DNA from 4 places in the Streptomyces sp. NBC_00536 genome. Region 3 is predicted to be linked to each of the others. Evidence: riboswitches for the same ligand, from Rfam matches in the RefSeq annotation. Region 3 holds a riboswitch; each other region holds the start of a gene.

Region 1 (5,012 bases), 4.2 Mb from region 3:
GGGCCTGTTCATCGCGGGCAACCTGCTCTCCGCCCTCGCACCCGCCTTCGGCGTCATGCTGGCCGGCCGGGTGCTCGCCTCCCTCGCCCACGGCGCGTTCTTCGGCATCGGCGCGGTCGTCGCCGCCGAGCTGGTCGCCCCCGAGAAGAAGGCGGGCGCCATCGCCATGATGTTCACCGGGCTCACCGTCGCCAATGTCGTCGGCGTCCCGCTCGGCACCCTCGTCGGCCAGCACCTCGGCTGGCGCGTCACCTTCGTCATCGTCGCCGGGCTCGGCGTCCTCGGCCTGCTCGGCATCGCCCGGCTCGTCCCCGACCTGCCGCGTCCCGAGGGCGTACGGATCCGCCACGAACTGGCCGCGTTCCGCAACGTCCAGGTCCTGCTCGCCATGGCGATGACCGTGCTCGGCTTCGGCGGGGTCTTCGCCGCGGTCACTTACATCACCCCGATGATGACCAACGTCGCGGGCTTCGCCGACACCTCCGTCACCTGGCTGCTCGTCCTCTTCGGCCTCGGCATGGTCGGCGGCAACCTGCTCGGCGGCCGCTTCGCCGACCGCCGCCTGATGCCGATGCTCTACGTGACGCTGGGCGCGCTGGCGCTCGTACTGGCCCTCTTCACCGTGACCGCGCACCACAAGGCCGCGGCGGCGGTCACCCTCACCCTGATCGGGGCCCTCGGGTTCGCCACCGTGCCGCCGCTCCAGAAGCGGGTGCTCGACCAGGCCGCGGGCGCCCCCACCCTGGCCTCCGCGGTGAACATCGGCGCCTTCAACCTCGGCAACGCCCTCGCCGCCTGGCTCGGCGGACTGGTCATCGCGGGCGGCTTCGGCTGGACCGCCCCGAACTGGGTCGGCGCCGCCCTCGCCGCCTCCGCGCTGGTCCTCGCCCTGGTCTCCGGAGCCCTGGAGCGCCGTACGGCACGCAGCGGACGCGTGGTCGCGGCGGGCGCCGGGGTGGGCGCAGGGGTGGGAGCCACCGCCGCGGAAGCGCCCGTCCGGGTCGCGTAGCGGGCCGCCCGGTGGGAGGTTGGTGACCATGGCGCGAACCGGGAAGACGAGCGGAACCGGGCACATACGTACCGCCGGGGCCATACGCACCACCGCGACGGCCATCGCCGTCGCGGTGGCCGCGCTCGCGGTGCCCGGCTGTACGTCGGCCCCCGCGAGCGGCCGTACGGGCGCGGCCTCCGCCGCGAGCTCACCGGCGGCCCCCGGCAGCCCGGACCCGGCGACGTCCAGCGCCCCCGCCCCGTCACCGACCCGCAGCTACCCCCTCTCCACCGCGCCGCAGACCATCCCGGCCGTCCGCACCTTCGAACCCGCCCGCGGCCCCGGCTGGAAACCCGCCCCGCAGGCCCGGGTCCTCGTCGCCCCCGCGAACGCGGCCGCCCTCGCCGACGAGGGCCGGGCGCTCGCCCGGGACCTGAAGCTCGGCTACGCCGAAGACGGCGGCCCGGCCCGGCCCGGAGACGTGGAACTCGCCCTGGGCGCCGCCCCCGCGGGCGGGGCCGAGCCCGTACCCGAGTCGTACACCCTGACCGTCCGAAACGGCGGCGTCCGCATCACCGGCCCCGACGACGCCGGGGTCTTCTACGGCACCCGCACCCTCGAACAGGCCGTCCGCGCCGCCGGATCCATCGGTGAGGGCACGGTCAAGGACGCGCCGGACCGCCCCCAGCGCGGCCTGAACCTCGACATAGCCCGCAAGAACTTCACCGCCCCGTGGATCGAGGACCGGCTGCGCGAGATGGCCGACCTCAAACTCAACCAGCTGGGCCTGCACTTCTCCGACGACCAGGCCTTCCGCATCGCGTCCGTCAGCCACCCCGAGATCGTCTCCGACCCGCACCTCACCCAGGCCGAGGTGCGCGGGATCGTGAACCTCGCGCGCAGCCTGCACATCGAGGTCGTCCCCGAGATCGACTCGCCCGGACACCTCGGCGCCGTCCTGCGGGCCCACCCCGGCCTCCAGCTGCGGGACGCGGGCGGCCGGGCCGTCAAGGGGGCCGTGGACATATCCGACCCGGCGGCCGCCCGGCTCGTGGACGAGCTGCTGCGCGAGTACCTGCCGCTCTTCCCCGGAGCGCACTGGCACGTCGGCGCCGACGAGTACCAGGCGCTGGTGGTCAAGGACCCCCAGGCCTCCTTCCCGCAGCTCGCGGCGGCCGCCCGGAAGCGGTACGGCGCCGGGGCGCGCGTGTCGGACCTGGCCACCGGCTGGCTGAACGACCGCGCCGCCGTGGTCCGCGGCGCGGGACGCGTGCCCAAGGCGTGGAACGACGGGTTCTTCACCGGGGGCGCCGCCACGGCCGCGCGGGACCTCGAAGTGGAGTACTGGACGGGCAAGGAGATCGGGGCCCGGCCGCCCCTGGAGTACCTGCGCGAGGGCCGCCCCGTGGTCAACCTCAACGACGAGTACCTGTACTACGTCCTCGGCGAGCCCAACGACTTCACCTACCCGACCGGGCGCCGCATCTACGAACAGTGGACCCCGCTCGTGCTGCGCGGCACCGAGCCGGTGCCCGCCGGCTACGCCGCGCAGATCCTGGGCGCCCGGCTCGCCGTCTGGTGCGACCTGGCCGGATCCCAGACCCAGACGCAGGTCGCCGACGGGATCCGGCTGCCGCTGGCGGCGCTCGCCCAGAAGGTCTGGGACCCCCGCGCACCGCAGCCGACGTGGGATCAGTTCACGGCCCTCGCCGACCGGCTGCGCTGAACCGGACGGAAACGGACCGAACGGACCGAACGGAACTCAGTAGGCGCTGTTGACGTTGTCGATCGAGCCGTAGCGGGCGGCCGCGTAGTTGCAGGCGGCGGTGATGTTCGCGACCGGGTCGTAGGAGTCGGCCGCCGTGCCGGGTACGTGGTACGCCCGGAAGGTGGGGTCGATGACCTGGAGGAGGCCCTTGGAGGGGATGCCCGCCGCCGCGTTGGAGTCCCAGTTGTTGATGGCGAGGGGGTTGCCCGAGGACTCGCGCAGCACATTGCGGTGGATTCCGTCGTAGGTACCGGGAATTCCGTGCTGGGCCATGATCTCCAGCGACTGGCGGATCCAGCCGTCGAGGTTGTTGGCGTAGAGGGTCGTGGGCCGCGCGGAACGGTCGGCCGCGGCCGTGGAATTGCGGCTCGCCGCGAGGGTCTTGGCGGTGGCCGCCGCCGAAGTCGCCTTTGCCGGGCCGCCGATGGTCAGCGTGATTCCCGGGCGGATGACCGAGGGGTCGGAGCCGATCACCGAGCGATTGTCCTCGTACAGCTTCTTCCAGCCGCCGCTTACGGAATGCGATTCCGCGATCTTGGAAAGGGTGTCGCCGGCCACCACGGAATAGGATTTCGGTGCGGCGGCCGCCGGGGCGGTGGCCTTCGCGCCGGTGGCCTTCGCGGTGGTCGTGGAGGCCGTGGTCGCGGTCGGCTGCGCCGCCTGGGCGCCGGAAGCGCTGATCAGGGGGAGAGCGAGAGCGATGCCGCCGGTGCCCGCGACAGCGAGCAGTCGGGCCAGCGGGCTGGTCTTGGGACGGCGGTGCTTGCCCGATGCGGACATGGCGAATTCCTCTCCGTCGCCTGCGAGGTGAGCTGTCGGGTTCGGACGGGAGCTGTCCGGCCGCGCCGTTTCTCCGCACGGTCCGGACATGCGTGAGGCATGACGGATACGTGCGTGTCAGTGGTGCGACTTCACCCCGAGCCGGTCCGGATCGATGATCCGGATCAGCGGCCTACCTGGTTCCCCCGCTCCTGCCGTACGTGAGTGGGATGGGTTCCCGGGCGGCGGCAGGATTTGGCGGTCCACCCGGATTGCGGTGACCGTAGGCGAGGGCCGAGGCGATGGACAAGGGCTTGAATTCCACGCAGTGATCGGTATATCGATACCGATCTACGGAATTCCTTCCGCCCGGCCGGGGCGGGGAATGCCTAAGGGCATTGCGGCGTCCGGAATTCGGCCTTCCGGGGCCGCCCCGGGGGCTGTGGCGGCGCCGCCGCCCGCGTGACTCACATCACCGGCGCGGCGCCCGTACCCTACATGAGGGCAAATCGCCCATGCATGCCCCTTAGGGAATTTCCGCGAGCCTGCGCAGCGCTTCCAGCGCCTCCCGTACCGAGGCGGCGGAGGCCGGCAGCAGCGGCAGCCGGACGTCGGGGGTCGGGATGCGCCCCTGCGCGTGCAGCACCCCCTTCAGCACCACCGGATTCGGCTCGGCGAACACCGCCGCCGACAGCGGCGTCAGCGCGTGCCCCAGCACCCGCGCGCCCGCCGCGTCGCCCGCCCGCCAGGCCCGCGCGAGGGCGGCGAAACGGTCCGTGGCCAGATGGGCCGAGGCCAGGATCCCGCCGCCCGCCCCGAGGGCCAGCATCGGGGAGACGTACGCGTCGTCGCCCGCCATGACCGTGAACCCCTCCGGCAGATCGCCGAGCAGCGCCACCGCGTCCTGGTCGACAGCGCCCGCCGCGTACTTGACCCCGATGACCCCGGGCAGCGCCCCGATCGCCCGCAGCGCCGGGGCGTCCAGCGGCTGACCCGTCCGGTACGGGATGTGGTAGACGATCAGCGGTACGGGACTGACCGCCGCCAGCCGCTCGAAGTGGGCCAGCACCCCCGCCGCCGCGGGCCGTACGAACGACGGCACGGTCACCAGCGCGGCCCGGACCTCCGGCCACCGCCGCAGCCGCTCCAGCGCGGCCTCGCTCGCCCGCGTACCGCTGCTCCCCGCCCCGACGCTCAGATGCGCCCCGCGCTCCCGGCAGACCCGGGCGCACACCCCGGTCACCGCGTCCCGTTCCGCCGCGTCGAGAGCGGCGGCCTCGGCGGTCGTGCCGAGGGCGACGATGCCGGTGGCGCCCGCCGCGAGCACCTCGTGGGCGAGCGCCTCCAGGGCGTCCAGGGCGACGGCCCCGGACGCGTCGAAGGGGGTGACGAGCGGTACGTGGATCCCGCGGAGGGGGGTCTGAGTCATGTCCTGTGTCATGTTTTGCGCCATGGGGACGAGGGTGGCCCGGCCCCGAGCCCCGGGTCCAGTTC
Region 2 (5,012 bases), 3.0 Mb from region 3:
ACCACGACCACCGGTTTCACGGCCGCCGTGCGCCGCGCGATGCGGGTGAACTTGCGCGGATTGCCCAGGGTTTCGAGGTACAGCAGGGCGACGTCGGTGGCCGGGTCGTCGTACCAGTACTGGAGGATGTCGTTGCCCGAGACGTCCGCCCGGTTGCCCGCCGAGACGAAGGAGGACAGGCTCTCGCCGCGCCGCAGCAGCCCGGCGAGCAGGGCGATGCCGATGGCGCCGGACTGGGTGAAGAGGCCGATCCGCCCGGGTTCGGGGGTCGGCGCGGGCGCCAGCGAGGCGTTGAGCCGGACCCCGGGGGCGGTGTTGATCACGCCGAAGGCGTTGGGGCCGACGATGCGCATGCCGTAGGTGCGGGCCTGGCGCACCAGTTCCCGCTGGCGTTCGAGTCCGGTGGGACCGCTCTCGCCGTATCCCGCGGAGAGCACCACCAGGCCCTGGACCCCGTGCTCCCCGCAGTCGGCGACCACCGGGGGGACCCGCTCGGCGGGGACCGCCACGACGGCGAGGTCGACCGGCTCGCCGATGGCGCCGAGCGTGCGGTACGCCCGTACGCCGAGCAGGGTGTCGGAGGTCACGGCGTGGTTGACGGCGTAGAGCGCGCCGTCGAAGCCGCTGTCGCGGAGGTTGCGCAGGGCGGCGGCGCCCACGCCGGTGCCGGTGCGGCTGGCGCCGATGACGGCGACGGAGCGGGGGGCGAGCAGGCGCTGGACGGAGCGGGCCTCGGCGCGCTGTTCGCGGGCGCGCTGGACGGCGAGCGACTCTGCGGTGGGTTCGAGGTCGAGGGTGAGGTGGACCGAGCCGTCCTCGAAGGTGCGCTTCTGCTCGTAGCCGACCTCCTTGAACACCTTGATCATCTTGACGTTGGCGGGCAGGACCTCGGCGGCGAAGCGGCGGATCCCGCGCTCGCGCGCGACCGCGCCGATGTGTTCGAGGAGGGCGGAGGCGACCCCGCGGCCCTGGTGGGCGTCCTGGACGAGGAAGGCGACCTCGGCCTCGTCGGCGGACCCGGAGGCGGGACGGCCGTCGGCGCCGATCCGGTCGTAGCGGACGGTCGCGATGAACTCGCCGCCGACCGTCGCGGCGAGGCCGACCCGGTCCACGTAGTCGTGGTGCGTGAAGCGGTGCACGTCCTTGTCGGACAGGCGGGGGTAGGGGGCGAAGAAGCGGTAGTACTTCGACTCGTCCGAGACCTGTTCGTAGAAGCTGACCAGGCGGTCCGCGTCCTCGGTGGTGATGGGGCGGATCCGGGCGGTGCCGCCGTCGCGCAGCACGACGTCCGCTTCCCAGTGGGCCGGGTACGAGGGGTCCGACGCGGTGGTCATGGGGCCACCCTAGAGCCTGCCTTGGGCGGATGGCGGGCGGGCGGCGGGCGGAGGCCGGGCGGGGCCGCGCCGGGGGCGCATCGGCCGGGCCGCGTGCGCGCGGCGCATTAGGCGAGCCGGGGCAAACCAGTGCAAGCTGGGGAGGGCCGAACGGCAGGCGGATTGGGGCCGAAGGTCGGCCGGAGCATTCGGAGTGCCGTGAGAGACTGGTCTAGACAACCGTAAGAACCTGAAGGGCATCACCATGGCAGAGCGCCGCGTCAACGTCGGCTGGGCCGAGGGCCTGCACGCTCGTCCCGCCTCGATCTTCGTCCGGGCGACCACCGCTTCCGGCGTCCCGGTGACGATCTCCAAGGCCGACGGCAACCCGGTCAACGCCGCGTCCATGCTCGCGGTTCTGGGCCTGGGCGCCCAGGGCGGCGAGCAGATCATCCTCGCGTCCGACGCCGAGGGTGCGGACGCCGCGCTGGACCGCCTGGCGAAGCTGGTCGAAGAGGGTCTGGAAGAGCTTCCCGAGACCGTCTGACCCGTCGGGCCCCCGGGGGTCCGGCCCACGCACCACCCACGCACCACACACGGCGGAGCCGTGGCCCCCGAATACCGGCGGCCACGGCTCCGCTGCTTTTCCCGGTTATCACCCGCCCCGGGCCATTTATCGCGAGTGCGCGCAGCGGTATATGACCGGGTCCCGATATTGCCACCGGCCGCAGCGATATCCGTCCTTTGTATACGGGTGTTGTTAAAGCCCGCCGCTCGCCATGTTTACGGCAGGTTGCGAAGTCCTCACGCGCAGCCGGTGCGCCCCCGCCGCGCGCTCCGCGTGCGCAGCGGTCAGCGCCCGGGCCCGCTCCGCGTCGCCGCGGGCCACCGCGTCCACGATCGCGCCGTGCTCCGCCCAGGACTCCACCGGCCGCACCGGGGCGTCCACGGCGTACATCCAGGCGACCTTGTGCCGCATCTGGGTGAGCAGCGCGATCAGGCCGGGGCTGTCCGAGGCCTGGGTGAGCGTCTCGTGGAACCAGCCCCCCAGCGCCCGCAGATCCTCCCCCTGGCCCCTCCTGGCCCGTTCCTGGCCCAGTCTGACCAGCCCCCGCAGCACTTTGAGGTGCGCCTCGCTGCGCCGCCGGGCGGCGCGGGCCGCCGCGAGGGGCTCCAGCAGTGTCCGGACCTCCAGGAGATCGGCCGCCTCCTGCGCGGTCGGCTCGGCGACACAGGCGCCCGCGTGCCGACGGGTGGTGACGAAGCCCTCGGACTCCAGGGTGCGCAGGGCCTCGCGGACGGGGACGCGGGAGACTCCGTAGCGGCGGGCGAGCAGCTCCTCGGTGAGCCGGCCGCCCGGGCCGAAGACCCCGGAGACGATGTCGTCGCGGATCGCCGTACAAACCGCGTGCGCGGGAATTCGCAAGACCGGACCTCCGCTGAATGTCGTTTCCGCCGATTCCATTGCCGCGACTCTATTGCAACACGCGATATTTTCCGAGGACAGGCGGAAATGAGCACAACGCGAAGACCCCGGCTCGGTGAGCCGGGGCCTTCGGGAAGTCTGTGTGCCGCGGAGATCAGATGCTGACGCCCTTGGAGCGCAGGTAGGCGACCGGGTCGATGTCCGAGCCGTACGACGGGCCGGTACGGGCCTCGAAGTGCAGGTGCGGACCGCTGGTGTTGCCGGTGTTGCCCGACAGGCCGATCTGCTGGCCCGCGGTGACCTGCTCGCCGACGGAGACGCTCAGCAGGGACAGGTGCCCGTACTGGGTGTACGTACCGTCGTTGTGCTTGATGACGATGTTGTTGCCGTAGGCGCCGCCGTCGCCGGACTCGACGATGACGCCCGCGCCCACGGCGTGGACGACGGTGCCCTGGTCGGCGTGGAAGTCGATGCCCGTGTGGCTGCCGGAGGACCACATGCCGCCGCCCGCACCGTACTGGGTGCTGACGTAGGAGCCGGTGATCGGCAGCACGAAGGCGTTGAGGCGCTTGCGCTCCTCTTCACGGTCCGCGCGCTCCTTGGCCTCGCGCTCGGCCTTGGCCTTCGCCTCGGCCATCCGCCTGGCCTCGGCGGCCTTCGTCTTCGCCTCGGTCTCGGCCTGCACCTTGAGGGCGGCGGTGTCGGCGGCGTTGCGCTGCGCGTCGGCCTGGGCCTCCAGGTCACCGGCGAGGGTGTCGGGGATGACGAAGGCGCCCGTGCCCGAGTCCTGAGGAGTGCTGTGGTGGTTGTCCGCGGCGAAGGCCGGGGCTGCGAGGGTGGCCGCGACGCCGGTGGCGGCGAGGGCGGCTATACCGGCGACGCCTGCGGTCTTCCGGCTCAGACGGCTGGAACCACGGTGCTTGCCGCCGGAGGTGGCACGAGAGCTGCCGAACGCCATGAAGGGGCTGATCCTTTCCTTCCCTCTCGCCTACCGGGTTAGCTGACGGGTTCGGAGCAGGAAGGTCTCCTACGGGCCCCCTCTTGCGAGGCGGGTCCGATTCACCCCAGGGACGGTGGGTCCCCGGCTCCCCAGGCTCGCGCCTGACGGGGACTCGGCGATCGCTGTCCGGTGCCGCGATTGCGGCGGTTACCACTGACGGACAGCACGCCCGACGCTAGGCGGATCATCAGTCAATCGCCAAACACACGAGCCCCATTGTTACCTACGTCACGTGACATAGAAGCAACCTCTCCGCCAAACGGACAAAAGGGGTTCCGGTGGCCAAGCCACCGAAACCCCTTTCGCGCACGTCGGTTCACGCCCGACGCGCGAGCGCCACGCGCCCGACGCACGACCTCCGCACGCTCAGTTGGCGACGACGCTCACGTCACCGATCCCGAGCGCGCGCACGGGCGCCTCGATCTGCGCGGCGTCGCCGACGAGCACCGTGACCAGACGGTCCACCGGGAAGGCGTTGACGACAGCCGAGGTGGCCTCCACCGTGCCCGTCGCGGCCAGCTGCGCATACAACTGCGCCTGGTAGTCGTCCCGCAGGCCCTGCTCGACCTGGTCGGCCAGCGTGCCCGCGACGGACGCCGCCGTCTCGAACTTCAGCGGGGCCACGCCCACCAGGTTCTGCACCGCCACGTCCCGCTCGGCGTCCGTCAGGCCGCCCTCCGCGAGGGTGCGGAGCACCTTCCAGAGGTCGTCCAGCGCCGGGCCCGTGTTCGGGGTGTCCACCGAACCGCTGATCGCGAGCATGGACGCGCCGGTGCCCTCGGCGGTGGAGCGCAGCACCTGCCCGAAGGCGCGCACGCCGTAGGTGTACCCCTTCTCCTCCCGCAGGACCTTGTCCAGACGGGAGGTCAGGGTGCCGCCCAGGCAGTAGGTGCCCAGCACCTGGGCCGCCCAGACCCGGTCGTGCCGGTCGGCGCCGATCCGCCCGATCAGCAACTGCGTCTGGACCGCGCCCGGGCGGTCCACGATGACCACGCGGCCCGTGTCGTCCGCGGTGACCGGCGGCACCGGGAGCGGCTCGGCGGCGTTGCCCGTCCAGGTGCCCAGGGTGTCCGCGAGCACGGCGTCCAGGTCGATGCCGGTCAGGTCGCCGACGACCACCGCGGTGGCCGTGGCGGGGCGCACGTGGGCCTCGTAGAAGGCGCGTACGGCCGTGGCGTCGATCCGGGCCACCGTCTCCTCGGTGCCCTGGCGCGGGCGGGACATCCGCAGCGTGGCCGGGAACAGCTCCTGGGAGAGCTGCTTGGCGGCCCGG
Region 3 (5,012 bases):
AGACCCGTGGAGAGGCCCTTGGTGTGCAGGACCTTCTTGAGGGTGTGGTAGACCTCGGCACCCCAGCGAAGGGCTTCGGAGAAGGACTCCGCGCCGATCGGGGCGATCATGAACTCCTGGATGTCGACGTTGGAGTCGGCGTGCGACCCACCGTTGAGGATGTTCATCATCGGAACGGGCAGCAGGTGCGCGTTCGGTCCGCCGAGGTAGCGGAAGAGCGGGAGGTCCGAGGCCTCGGACGCGGCGTGGGCCACGGCCAGGGAGACGCCGAGGATCGCGTTGGCGCCCAGGGAGCCCTTGTTGTCGGTGCCGTCCAGGTCGAACATGGCCTGGTCGATGAGGCGCTGCTCGGTGGCGTCGTAGCCGACGAGCTCCGGGCCGATCTGCTCGATCACGGCGAGGACGGCCTTCTCGACGCCCTTGCCCAGGTAACGGTTGGGGTCACCGTCACGGAGCTCGATGGCCTCGAAGGCACCGGTGGAGGCGCCGGACGGAACAGCAGCACGGCCGGTGCTGCCGTCGTCGAGGCCAACCTCGACCTCGACCGTGGGATTGCCTCGGGAGTCCAGGATTTCCCGGGCTACGACGACGTCGATGGACGGCACGAGCATCTCCTTCTGGGATGTGACGCTGAGTGTGCTGGGTGTGCGGTGGCGTGTCAGGCCGTGGGATGGCCTTGCCGCTTAGAGCCTAACCGGCTCCGGGCGCTCGGCCAGCCGACCAACCGGTCCGTGGGACGAAAAAGGGTCGGAATACCCCTCTTACGGGACATAGGACAGGGTTTACGGGACATGGGGCACGGCTTGCGGGACATACGGCGAGGCCGGCGGCCGTCAACGGGCCCGGCACGCACCACCGCCCGGCGCGTGAGGGGATACGCGCCGGGCGGTGGGAGGAGCGAGTGTTACCGCGGGATTCAGCTGAGCTTCAGCTTCTGCCCCGGGAAGATCAGGTCCGCGTCCTTGACGATGTCCTTGTTCAGCTCGAACAGCTGCTGCCAGCCGCCCTTGACGCCGTTCGCCTGGGCGATGGTGCCGAGCGTGTCACCGGACTTGACCTCGTAGGAGCCGTTGCCCGTCTTGGGGGCCTCGGCCGACGGGGCCTGCTTGGTGGGGGCCGGGGTCTCGGCGCGCTCGGAGCGGGTGACCGGCGCCTCGGCGCGCTTGGTCTCCTGCTTCGGCTCGGCCTTCTTCTCGACCTTCTTCTCCGGCTTGGTCTGCTTGGGGGTCTCGGCCGAGCCGCCGTTGTAGGCGGCGTTCGACAGGCCCACGCCACAGGACGGCCACGCGCCCTTGCCCTGGCCCTTGAGGACCTTCTCGGCGATGGCTATCTGCTGCGACTTGGAGGCCTGGTTGGCCTGCGCGGCGTACGCCTTGCCGCCGTACGCGGCCCACGTGGAGGACGAGAACTGCACGCCGCCGTAGTAGCCGTTGCCCGTGTTGATGGACCAGTCACCGCCGGACTCGCAGGCGGCGACGGCGTCCCACTGGGAGACGGTCGCGGCGCTCGCGGCGCCCGCGGTCATCAGCGGAGCCGCCACGGCGACACCGGCGACACCGACGAGGGTGACGACACGGGTGGCCTTGGAGGCGCGACGGTGCTTGCCCTTGCCGGAAAGCAGCATGGTTTTCTCCTCACCGACGCCTGCGAAGTGAGCTGTCGGGTTCGGGCGGATGAGTTGCCCGGCCGCGCACCGAGGTGCGCGTCTTAACCCCAAGCCGGTCGTGACCATCTCTCAATGGCCGGTTCCGGCACTTACCTTGGTTCCCCCGCTCCTGCCTTCGGCGCTTGCGCGACGTGTTCCCTCCGTCCGCCGGCAGGATTCGGCGATGCGGTCGAAGGAGCCCGCGGTGGCGGGCGATTCAGAAGGTAGACAGGTCTCTCCCCGATGTTCAAGCGCGGGACATCGGGGAGAAACGGGCCCTACTTGCGCTCTCGGGAGGGGTGTTTGCCCAGGTGAGAGCGGGGTTTTGGACAGTCACCGACCAGGACACGCCAGTTGGACGGAAGAGATGCATGTCTCACTTGCACGAATGGGACATACAAGGCGATCTCCACGCCCGAAGTGCCCCTATTTCTGGCTTAGATCGAGATTCTGCCCCGGGGTGATGAGGTCGGCGTCATGGCCGATGACCTGCGAATTGGCCTCGTAAAGGGCATTCCAGCCACCCTTGACTCCCGTGGCCTTCGCGATGGCCGTCAGGTTGTCGCCGGACTTGACGGTGTACGTCGGCTCCGACGCGGTGTCAGAGGTGACGGGCGCCTCGGCGGCGGGCGTTCCGCGGTGCTTTCCACCGGCTCCGGCCGTTTCGCCCTGCGCGGCGGCCGTGGAGCCCGAGGGCGCCGCCGGGTTCACGGGGGCCGGGATGCCCGACGGGGAAGTCGTCGGACCGGACGGGAGCGTGGAGCCGCCGGGTACGGACGGAGCGGTCGTGCCCGTGGACCCGGTCGGGGTGCCCGGGCCGCCGGTCTCCGGCGCCGGGGGCGGCATGACGGGCAGTCCGGACGTCAGCGGGGTCTCCGGCACCGGCGGGAGCGTCTTCGGCGGCGCGGTGGGCGTGGTGGTCGCCCCGGGGATGTGTCCCGTCGAGGTCGGCGTCGAGCCGGGGGCGGGCGCACCGGCGAGCGAACCGGGCGCGGGCGACTCCTCGGGCCGTACCGGGCTCGGCGCGACGGAACCGGAATGTCCGGGCGAGCCCGGGTCGACGGTGGCCTTGGGCCCGCCCCGGGTAAGCCCGGAGGACTCCCCGCACAGCGGCCAGGCCTGCGGCCCCTGCGAGGCGAGCACCCGCTCGCCGATCGCTATCTGCTGCGAGCGGCTGGCGAGGTCGGGGCGCGCGGCGAACTCCAGCCCGCCCGCGTTCTTCCACTGCTCCTGGGTGAACTGGAGTCCGCCGTAGGACCCGCTGCCGAAGTCGGCGCTCCAGGTTCCGCCGCTCTCACACTCGGCCACCTTGTCCCAGGTGGTGGTCTCCGCCGCGTTCGCGCCGGTGGCGGCGAACAGGGGCAGAGCGAGTGCGGAGCCGGCGACTCCGGCGGTGACGACGAGTGCGGGGACCTGGCGGGGGCGTCTGTGACGGCCGTTCCCGGAACGCATGAGGGTGGACCTTTCGCGTGGCGGCGGGGGGCGACGCGAACCTAGCCGGGTTCGAACGCATGTCACAAGTCGATGATGCGCAGATCACGTCAAGGTCACAGAGTTGACTTTGCGTCAGTTGGGGCGCTCCGGAGAGGCTTCCTCCGCTTCCGGAACGTTTGGGGTTGTGAAGCGGACCGGAAGCGTGCGCAGGCCACGCATGATCAGTCCGCCGCGCCAGCGCAGCTCCTCGGGGGGAACGGCGAGTTCCAGATCCGGCAGACGCGTCAGCAAAGTCGCGAGCGCCGTCTGGCCCTCCAGCCGCGCCAGCGGAGCGCCCAGGCAGTAGTGGATTCCATGCCCGTATCCGAGGTGCTGATTGTCGCTCCGCGCGAGGTCCAGCGTGTCCGGGTCGTCGAACCGCGCCGGGTCGCGGTCGGCCGCCGCGAGGACGACGAGCACCGGATCGCCCGCCGGGATGTCCTGGCCGCCCAGGGTCAGCGGCTCGGTCGCATAGCGCCAGGTCGCCAGCTCCACGGGACCGTCGTAGCGGAGCAGCTCCTCGATCCCGGTCGCCAGCAGAGCGGAATCACGGGCGGACCCACCGGCGGACCCACCGGCGGACTCCCCGGCGGCGGCGAGGGACTCCTGGAGGAGCGCGCGCTGATCCGGGTTCCGCAGCAGCGCGTAGGTGCCGTTGCCGATCAGGTTGATGGTGGTCTCGAACCCCGCGAACAACAGCACGAAGCACATGGCGGTGGCCTCGGCCTCCGTCAGGTGGTCGCCGTGGTCGCTCGCCCGGATCAGGTCCGAGATGAGGTCGTCGCCCAGGTCGTCGCGCTTCCGGTGGATCAGTTCCCCGAGATAGGCGCGGATCTTCTTCACGGAACGGGCGACCCCGCCGCGCGGCCCGCCGCCGTGCCGGATCATCATCCCGGCCCAGTCGCGGAAGTCGTCCTGGTCCTCTCGCGGTACACCGAGCATCTCGCAGATGGCGTAGATGGGGAGCGGGAAGGCGAACTCGTGGATCAGGTCGGCCTCCCCCTTCTCCGCGAAGGCGTCGATGAGGTGGTCGGTCAGTTCCTGCACCCTCGGGGTGAACTCGGCGACCCTGCGCGGGGTGAACGCCTTCGACACCAGCCGCCGCAGCCTGGTGTGGTCCGGCGGGTCGATGTTGAGCAGGTGGGTCATCAGGCCCGCGCTGCGCTCCCCGGGGATGCCCGTCTTCCCGGGCTCGGCGTGGTGCACCGGATTCTTGCTGAGCCGCTGGTCGGCGAGGGCCTGGCGGGCGTCGGCGTACCGGGTGACCAGCCAGGCCTCGACCCCGCTGGGGAGCGTGGTGCGGTGCACGGGCGCGTGCTCGCGCAGCCAGGCGTAGGCCGGGTAGGGGTCGGTCGCGAACTCCCAGGTGAAGAGTTCGGGTCCGGCGTCGCTCCCGGTGACGGGGCATCCGGCGAGGGGCTGGGCGGGGGTCTGTTCGTGCACCACGCGACGGTACCCCGGCCGCGCCCGCACATCCCATATGACTGGTTTTCCGGGGCTGGCCGTAGATCACCCTTCCCTTGACCCCGGGTTCGCGGCCACTCCTACTGTCGCTCTTGTGGACGTGAAGATCTTGAAGAGCAGCTTCGCCGTGGTGGAGAGACGGGCCGAACACGCGGTCAAGTACTTCTACACCCACCTGTTCTGGCACAACCCCGGCATCCGGGACCTCTTCCCGGCCGCCGCCCGCGACATGGAACGCCAGCGCGACCGGCTCTTCGCCGCGCTCACCCACGTCATCGCGCACATCGACGACGAAGGCCTCATCCCCTATCTCCGGGACCTCGGCCGCGACCACCGCAAGTTCCTCGCGGCCCCCGAGCACTACGACGCCGTCGGCGCCAGCCTGCTCGCCGCGCTCGCCCAGGCCAGCGGGCCCGCCTGGACCCCCATC
Region 4 (5,012 bases), 3.8 Mb from region 3:
ACCACCAGCTGCCCCGGATGCTCCACACCATCGGCTTCGACAAGGTCTACGAGCGGGCCGAGGGCGCCCACTTCTGGGACGCGGAGGGCAACGACCACCTCGACATGCTCGCGGGCTTCGGCGTCATGGGCCTGGGCCGTCACCACCCCGTCGTCCGGCGGGCCCTGCACGACGTGCTCGACGCGCAGCTCGCCGACCTCACCCGCTTCGACTGCCAGCCGCTGCCCGGGCTGCTGGCGGAGAAACTGCTCTCGTACAGCCCGCACCTGGACCGGGTCTTCTTCGGCAACAGCGGCACCGAGGCCGTGGAGACCGCGCTCAAGTTCGCCCGATACGCCACGGGCCGGCCCAGGATCCTCTACTGCGACCACGCGTTCCACGGGCTCACCACCGGCTCCCTGTCGGTGAACGGGGAAGCGGGCTTCCGGGACGGGTTCGCGCCCCTGCTGCCCGACACGAAGATCGCGCTCGGGGATCTGGCGGCCCTGGAACGCGAGCTGAAGCGCGGTGACGTGGCCGCCTTCGTCGTGGAGCCCATCCAGGGCAAGGGGGTGCAGGAAGCCCCGCCCGGGTTCCTGCGCGCCGCGCAGGAGCTGCTGCACCGTCACAAGGCGCTGCTCATCGCGGACGAGGTGCAGACCGGCCTCGGCCGGACCGGGGAGTTCTACGCATACCAGCACGAGCCCGGGGTGGAACCGGACCTGGTGTGCGTGGCCAAGGCGCTGTCGGGCGGCTACGTGCCGGTCGGGGCGACCCTGGGCAAGGACTGGATCTTCAAGAAGGTGTACTCGTCCATGGACCGGGTGCTCGTGCACTCGGCCAGTTTCGGCTCCAACGCGCAGGCGATGGCGGCCGGGCTCGCGGTGCTCTCCGTCATGGAGAACGAGTCGGTGGTGGCCAACGCCCGCGCCATGGGCGACCTGCTGCGCGGCCGGCTCGCGGCGATGGTGGACGAGTACGAGCTGCTGCACGAGGTGCGCGGCCGGGGGCTGATGATCGGCATCGAATTCGGCCGCCCGTCCTCGCTCGGCCTGCGCAGCCGGTGGACCATGCTCCAGGCGGCCCGCAAGGGGCTCTTCGCGCAGATGGTCGTCGTGCCGCTGCTCCAGAAGCACCGGATCCTGACCCAGGTCTCCGGTGACCACCTGGAGGTGATCAAGCTCATTCCGCCGCTGATCGTGGACGAGGCGGACGTGGACCGCTTCGTGGGCGCCTTCCGGGAGGTCATGGACGACGCCCACGGTGGCGGCGGGCTGATGTGGGACTTCGGCAGGACCCTGGTCAAGCAGGCCGTCGCGAACCGCTGACGGCCACATCCGGTCCGGTCAGTCCAGGAGGCGGTCGCGCAGCCGGACGAGGGTCTCGGGCGTGAGCCCGAGGCCCTCGGCGAGGTAGCGGTCGGTGCTGCCCCAGATCTCCTCAAGGGTGTCGAAGGCCGCGTGCAGGTACTCGGCGCGGGCGTCGAAGAGCGGGGCGAGCAGCTCCATCACCTCGGGGGAGCGGGCCTCCTCCGACTCGCTGCTGCGGCGCACCTTGTAGCGGCGGTGCGGAGCGTTCGACTCCAGGTAGTCCGCCACGATCGCCTCGCGCTCGACGCCGAGCGCGAGCAGGGTGACGGCGATAGAGAGCCCGGCCCGGTCCTTCCCGGCCGCGCAGTGCATCAGGACCGGGACCTCGTCCCGGACGAGCGCCTGGACGACCTGGCGGTGCTCCGCGGTGCGGGTCGTGACGATCTCCCGGTAGGAGTCGGACATCCGGCGGGCGGCCTTGCCGTCACCGAGCACCTGGCGCAGCTGGTCGAGGTGGCCGTCACGGACCATCCGCCAGAACTCCTTGCCGTCCGCCGGGTCGGAGAGCGGGAGGTTGACGTTGCGGACGCCGGGCAGTTCGACGTCCGGGCCTTCGAGGGCGTGGTCGGCGGAGTTGCGGAAGTCGAAGATGGTGTGGAGTCCGAGCGAGGCGAGGAATTCCGTATCGGTATCGGTGGCATGTGCCAGATGTCCGCTTCGGAAGACCTGTCCCGTTCTGACCCTCCGTCCGTCCGTGGCCGGGAGCCCGCCCACGTCACGGAAGTTGCGCACTCCGGTCAGCTCCGGCTCCGTGGGCGGGGCCTGGGGTATCTGCTGGGTCACGAGGACTCCTCCGTATCGTCGCGCGCGTCTGCGGCATGTCCGGATTGCACTGGTTGAGCGCAACTTGCCATAAGGGGCGGGGAGATCGGGCCGGTCCCCGTGAGCCAGATCATACGGTGACCGTGAGTGTGTGATCGCGAAAGCCGAATTGCCTTGCGGGGGCGGCTGTTGCCGATTGCGATTCGACGGAGGGTGACCGGAATTCCGTTGATCCCTCACCCGGCCGTTTCTCTTGGGGAATTCGTGGCTTGTTCCACGGGGGCCGGACGGAATACCTTCGCGTCGACCCGGATGGACCGCCTAATCCTGCCACCATCCGACACCGCACCCGACGATCCACGCGCCCGGCAGGAGCGGGGGAACCAGGTAAGCCGCCGTCCCGGATCCGATCTCCTCGGTCTTCTCGACGAGATCTTCCTCCGGGCGGCTCGGGGTGAAGCCGTACGCAAAACGGCCGGACATCTCCAGTCCGAACCCGACAGCTCACCTCGCAGGCGACGGAGAGGAATTCGCCATGCCCGCAAAGGGAAAGCATCGCCGCCCGAAGTCCGCCTCGATCACCCGCGGATTCGTCGTCGCGGGCACCGGAAGCGCGGCGCTCGCGCTGCCGCTGATGGGAGCCGCGGGCGCGCACGCCGCCACCGGCACGACGGCCACCACGGCCGTCGCCCTCCCGGCCCAGGTTCGCCCGGCGCAGGTCCCGGTGGCGCTCCGGGCCCCGGCCGCCGCCCCGCAGGCCTCCACGGTGTACACCGTGGTTCCCGGCGACTACCTCTCGAAGATCGCGGCCGAGCGGCACCTGAGCGGTGGCTGGCAGCGGGTCTACGAGGACAACCACGAGGCGGTCGGCTCCGATCCGTCGCTGATCCACCCGGGCCTGAAGCTGACCCTGGGCGCGCGGGCGCAGGAGCAGACCCCGGCCCCGGCTCCGGCCGAGCAGTCCGCCGAGGAGCCGACTCCGGCCGACTCCGGCCCGGCCGACTCGGGTGCGGAGGACTCCGGTACGGGCGACTCTGGTACGGCGGACGCTGGTACGGGCAGCACGGGCAGCACGGGCAGCCAGGCCACCGGATCCGGCACCGGCACCGCCTCGGCCGCCGGGTTCGTCGCCCCGGTCTCCGCCTCCATCACCACCCCGTACCGCCAGAGCGGCAGCATGTGGTCCAGCGGCTACCACACCGGCGTCGACTTCGCCGTGGGCACCGGCACCACCGTCCACGCGGTCGGCGCGGGCACCGTGGTCTCCGCGGGCTGGGGCGGCGCGTACGGCAACGAGGTCGTCATACGGCACGCGGACGGCCGCTACTCGCAGTACGGCCACATGTCCCAGCTCTCGGTCTCGGTCGGCCAGAGTGTCTCCGCGGGCCAGGCCATCGGCCTCTCCGGCGCCACGGGCAACGTGACCGGCCCGCACCTGCACTTCGAGATCCGCACGGGTCCCGGCTACGGCACGGACATCGACCCGCTGGGCTACCTCCGCTCGAAGGGCGTGAACGTCTGACGGCGCCCGCCGCCAGGGCGAGGGGGGCCGGGGCCCTAGGGGGGACCCGGCCCCCTTTCATGCCCCCGTTCACCTCGCCCCTTCAGGGACCTGACGCACTCCTCACTTATTCCTTACCGACCGGGTGGTATAGATCACGGTCCGTCAAGGCCTGGCTACGGTGGCGTAGGTCACGCCCTGGGGTGAAGGATGTCTTCTCGTGGCAGCGACGACAGCGATGACGACGAAGACGACGGCAAAGACGACAGCACAGACGACGGCGCAGGCGACGGCGCAGGCGACGGCACTGAAGACGGCTCTCCAGGGCATCGGCTCGTACGCGGCGATCGGGGACAGCTTCACCGAGGGTGTGGGGGATCCGGGGCCGGGGGACATTTTCGTGGGCTGGGCCGACCGGCTCGCCGTGCTCCTGGCGGACCAGCGCGAGGAGCACGACTTCCGGTACGCCAACCTCGCCGTGCGGGGCAAGCTCCTGGACCAGATCGTGGCGGAGCAGGTGCCGCGGGCCAAGGAGCTGGCACCCGACCTGGTCACCTTCTGCGCCGGGGGCAATGACATCATCCGGCCCGGGAGCGACCCCGACGACGTGGCGGAGCGGTTCGAGGCCGCCCTCGCCGACCTCGTCGGGTCGGTCGGGCAGGTGATGATCACCACCGGTTTCGACACCCGCGGGGTGCCGGTGCTCAAGCACATCCGGGGCAAGGTGGCGACGTACTCGGCGCACGTGCGGTCCATCGCCGACCGCTACGGATGCCCGGTGCTCGACCTCTGGTCGCTGAAGTCCGTACAGGACAGGCGGGCGTGGGACGACGACCGGCTGCACCTCTCGCCCGAGGGGCACACCCGGGTCGCGCTGCGCGCCGCCCAGGTGCTGGGGCTGGAGGTGCCCGCGGACCCGGACCAGCCGTGGCCCCCGCAGCAGCCGCGCGGCTCGGCGGAGGTCACCCGGGACAACATCCAGTGGGCGCGGGAGTACCTCGTCCCGTGGATCGGCAGGCGACTGCGCGGGGAGTCCTCCGGTGACCACATGGAGGCGAAGCGTCCGGACCTGCTGCCGCTGTAGCGGGGGCGGTCGCGGGGGGACCTGAACGCCGGGGCGCGAACGCCGGGGGCGGGAAGCGGAATCCTTCGGGGGCGGTGCGCGTTGGGATGGTGGTAGAACGTACGACCAGCCCTGCTCACTTCCTCCCTGGAGGCGCCTTGACCGGCTCCGGCCCCGGCTCCCGTCCCTTGCGTCCTCGGCTGCGAGCCCTGCGGCCCGAAGCCTTCGGCGCGGATCCGTCCGGCGCGCGGCTGGAGCGGATCCTGCGCTCGCCGAACTTCGCCGACGGCGTCTTCCAGAACCCGGTCGGGGCCAGGACCAGGCCCTCCGGATCGAT

Evidence for each region. Region 3 has a riboswitch for cyclic di-AMP ahead of OHS33_RS14495 (transglycosylase family protein). Riboswitches for the same ligand answer to the same signal wherever they lie in the genome.
Region 1: another riboswitch for cyclic di-AMP. It lies ahead of OHS33_RS32075 (LysM peptidoglycan-binding domain-containing protein); the one in region 3 lies ahead of OHS33_RS14495 (transglycosylase family protein).
Region 2: another riboswitch for cyclic di-AMP. It lies ahead of OHS33_RS27515 (M23 family metallopeptidase); the one in region 3 lies ahead of OHS33_RS14495 (transglycosylase family protein).
Region 4: another riboswitch for cyclic di-AMP. It lies ahead of OHS33_RS30460 (M23 family metallopeptidase); the one in region 3 lies ahead of OHS33_RS14495 (transglycosylase family protein).

Annotation. Positions count from the first base shown of each region.
Region 1 covers NZ_CP107819.1:7,504,296-7,509,307, forward strand. Annotated here, with positions in the region: gene OHS33_RS32065 (MFS transporter) at 1-1,009, shown strand, start outside; gene OHS33_RS32070 (beta-N-acetylhexosaminidase) at 1,038-2,717, shown strand; gene OHS33_RS32075 (LysM peptidoglycan-binding domain-containing protein) at 2,754-3,539, opposite strand; cyclic di-AMP (ydaO/yuaA leader) riboswitch at 3,544-3,756, opposite strand; gene OHS33_RS32080 (dihydrodipicolinate synthase family protein) at 4,045-4,947, opposite strand.
Region 2 covers NZ_CP107819.1:6,312,491-6,317,502, reverse strand. Annotated here, with positions in the region: gene OHS33_RS27530 (GNAT family N-acetyltransferase) at 1-1,334, opposite strand, end outside; gene OHS33_RS27525 (HPr family phosphocarrier protein) at 1,579-1,860, shown strand; gene OHS33_RS27520 (GntR family transcriptional regulator) at 2,074-2,739, opposite strand; gene OHS33_RS27515 (M23 family metallopeptidase) at 2,894-3,697, opposite strand; cyclic di-AMP (ydaO/yuaA leader) riboswitch at 3,710-3,867, opposite strand; gene OHS33_RS27510 (M16 family metallopeptidase) at 4,106-5,012, opposite strand, start outside.
Region 3 covers NZ_CP107819.1:3,342,029-3,347,040, forward strand. Annotated here, with positions in the region: gene eno (phosphopyruvate hydratase) at 1-611, opposite strand, end outside; gene OHS33_RS14495 (transglycosylase family protein) at 917-1,624, opposite strand; cyclic di-AMP (ydaO/yuaA leader) riboswitch at 1,627-1,797, opposite strand; gene OHS33_RS14500 (transglycosylase family protein) at 2,072-3,097, opposite strand; gene OHS33_RS14505 (cytochrome P450 family protein) at 3,212-4,561, opposite strand; gene OHS33_RS14510 (globin domain-containing protein) at 4,677-5,012, shown strand, end outside.
Region 4 covers NZ_CP107819.1:7,118,381-7,123,392, forward strand. Annotated here, with positions in the region: gene OHS33_RS30450 (aspartate aminotransferase family protein) at 1-1,307, shown strand, start outside; gene OHS33_RS30455 (tyrosine-protein phosphatase) at 1,326-2,132, opposite strand; cyclic di-AMP (ydaO/yuaA leader) riboswitch at 2,464-2,644, shown strand; gene OHS33_RS30460 (M23 family metallopeptidase) at 2,647-3,633, shown strand; gene OHS33_RS30465 (SGNH/GDSL hydrolase family protein) at 3,833-4,696, shown strand; gene OHS33_RS30470 (MBL fold metallo-hydrolase) at 4,834-5,012, shown strand, end outside.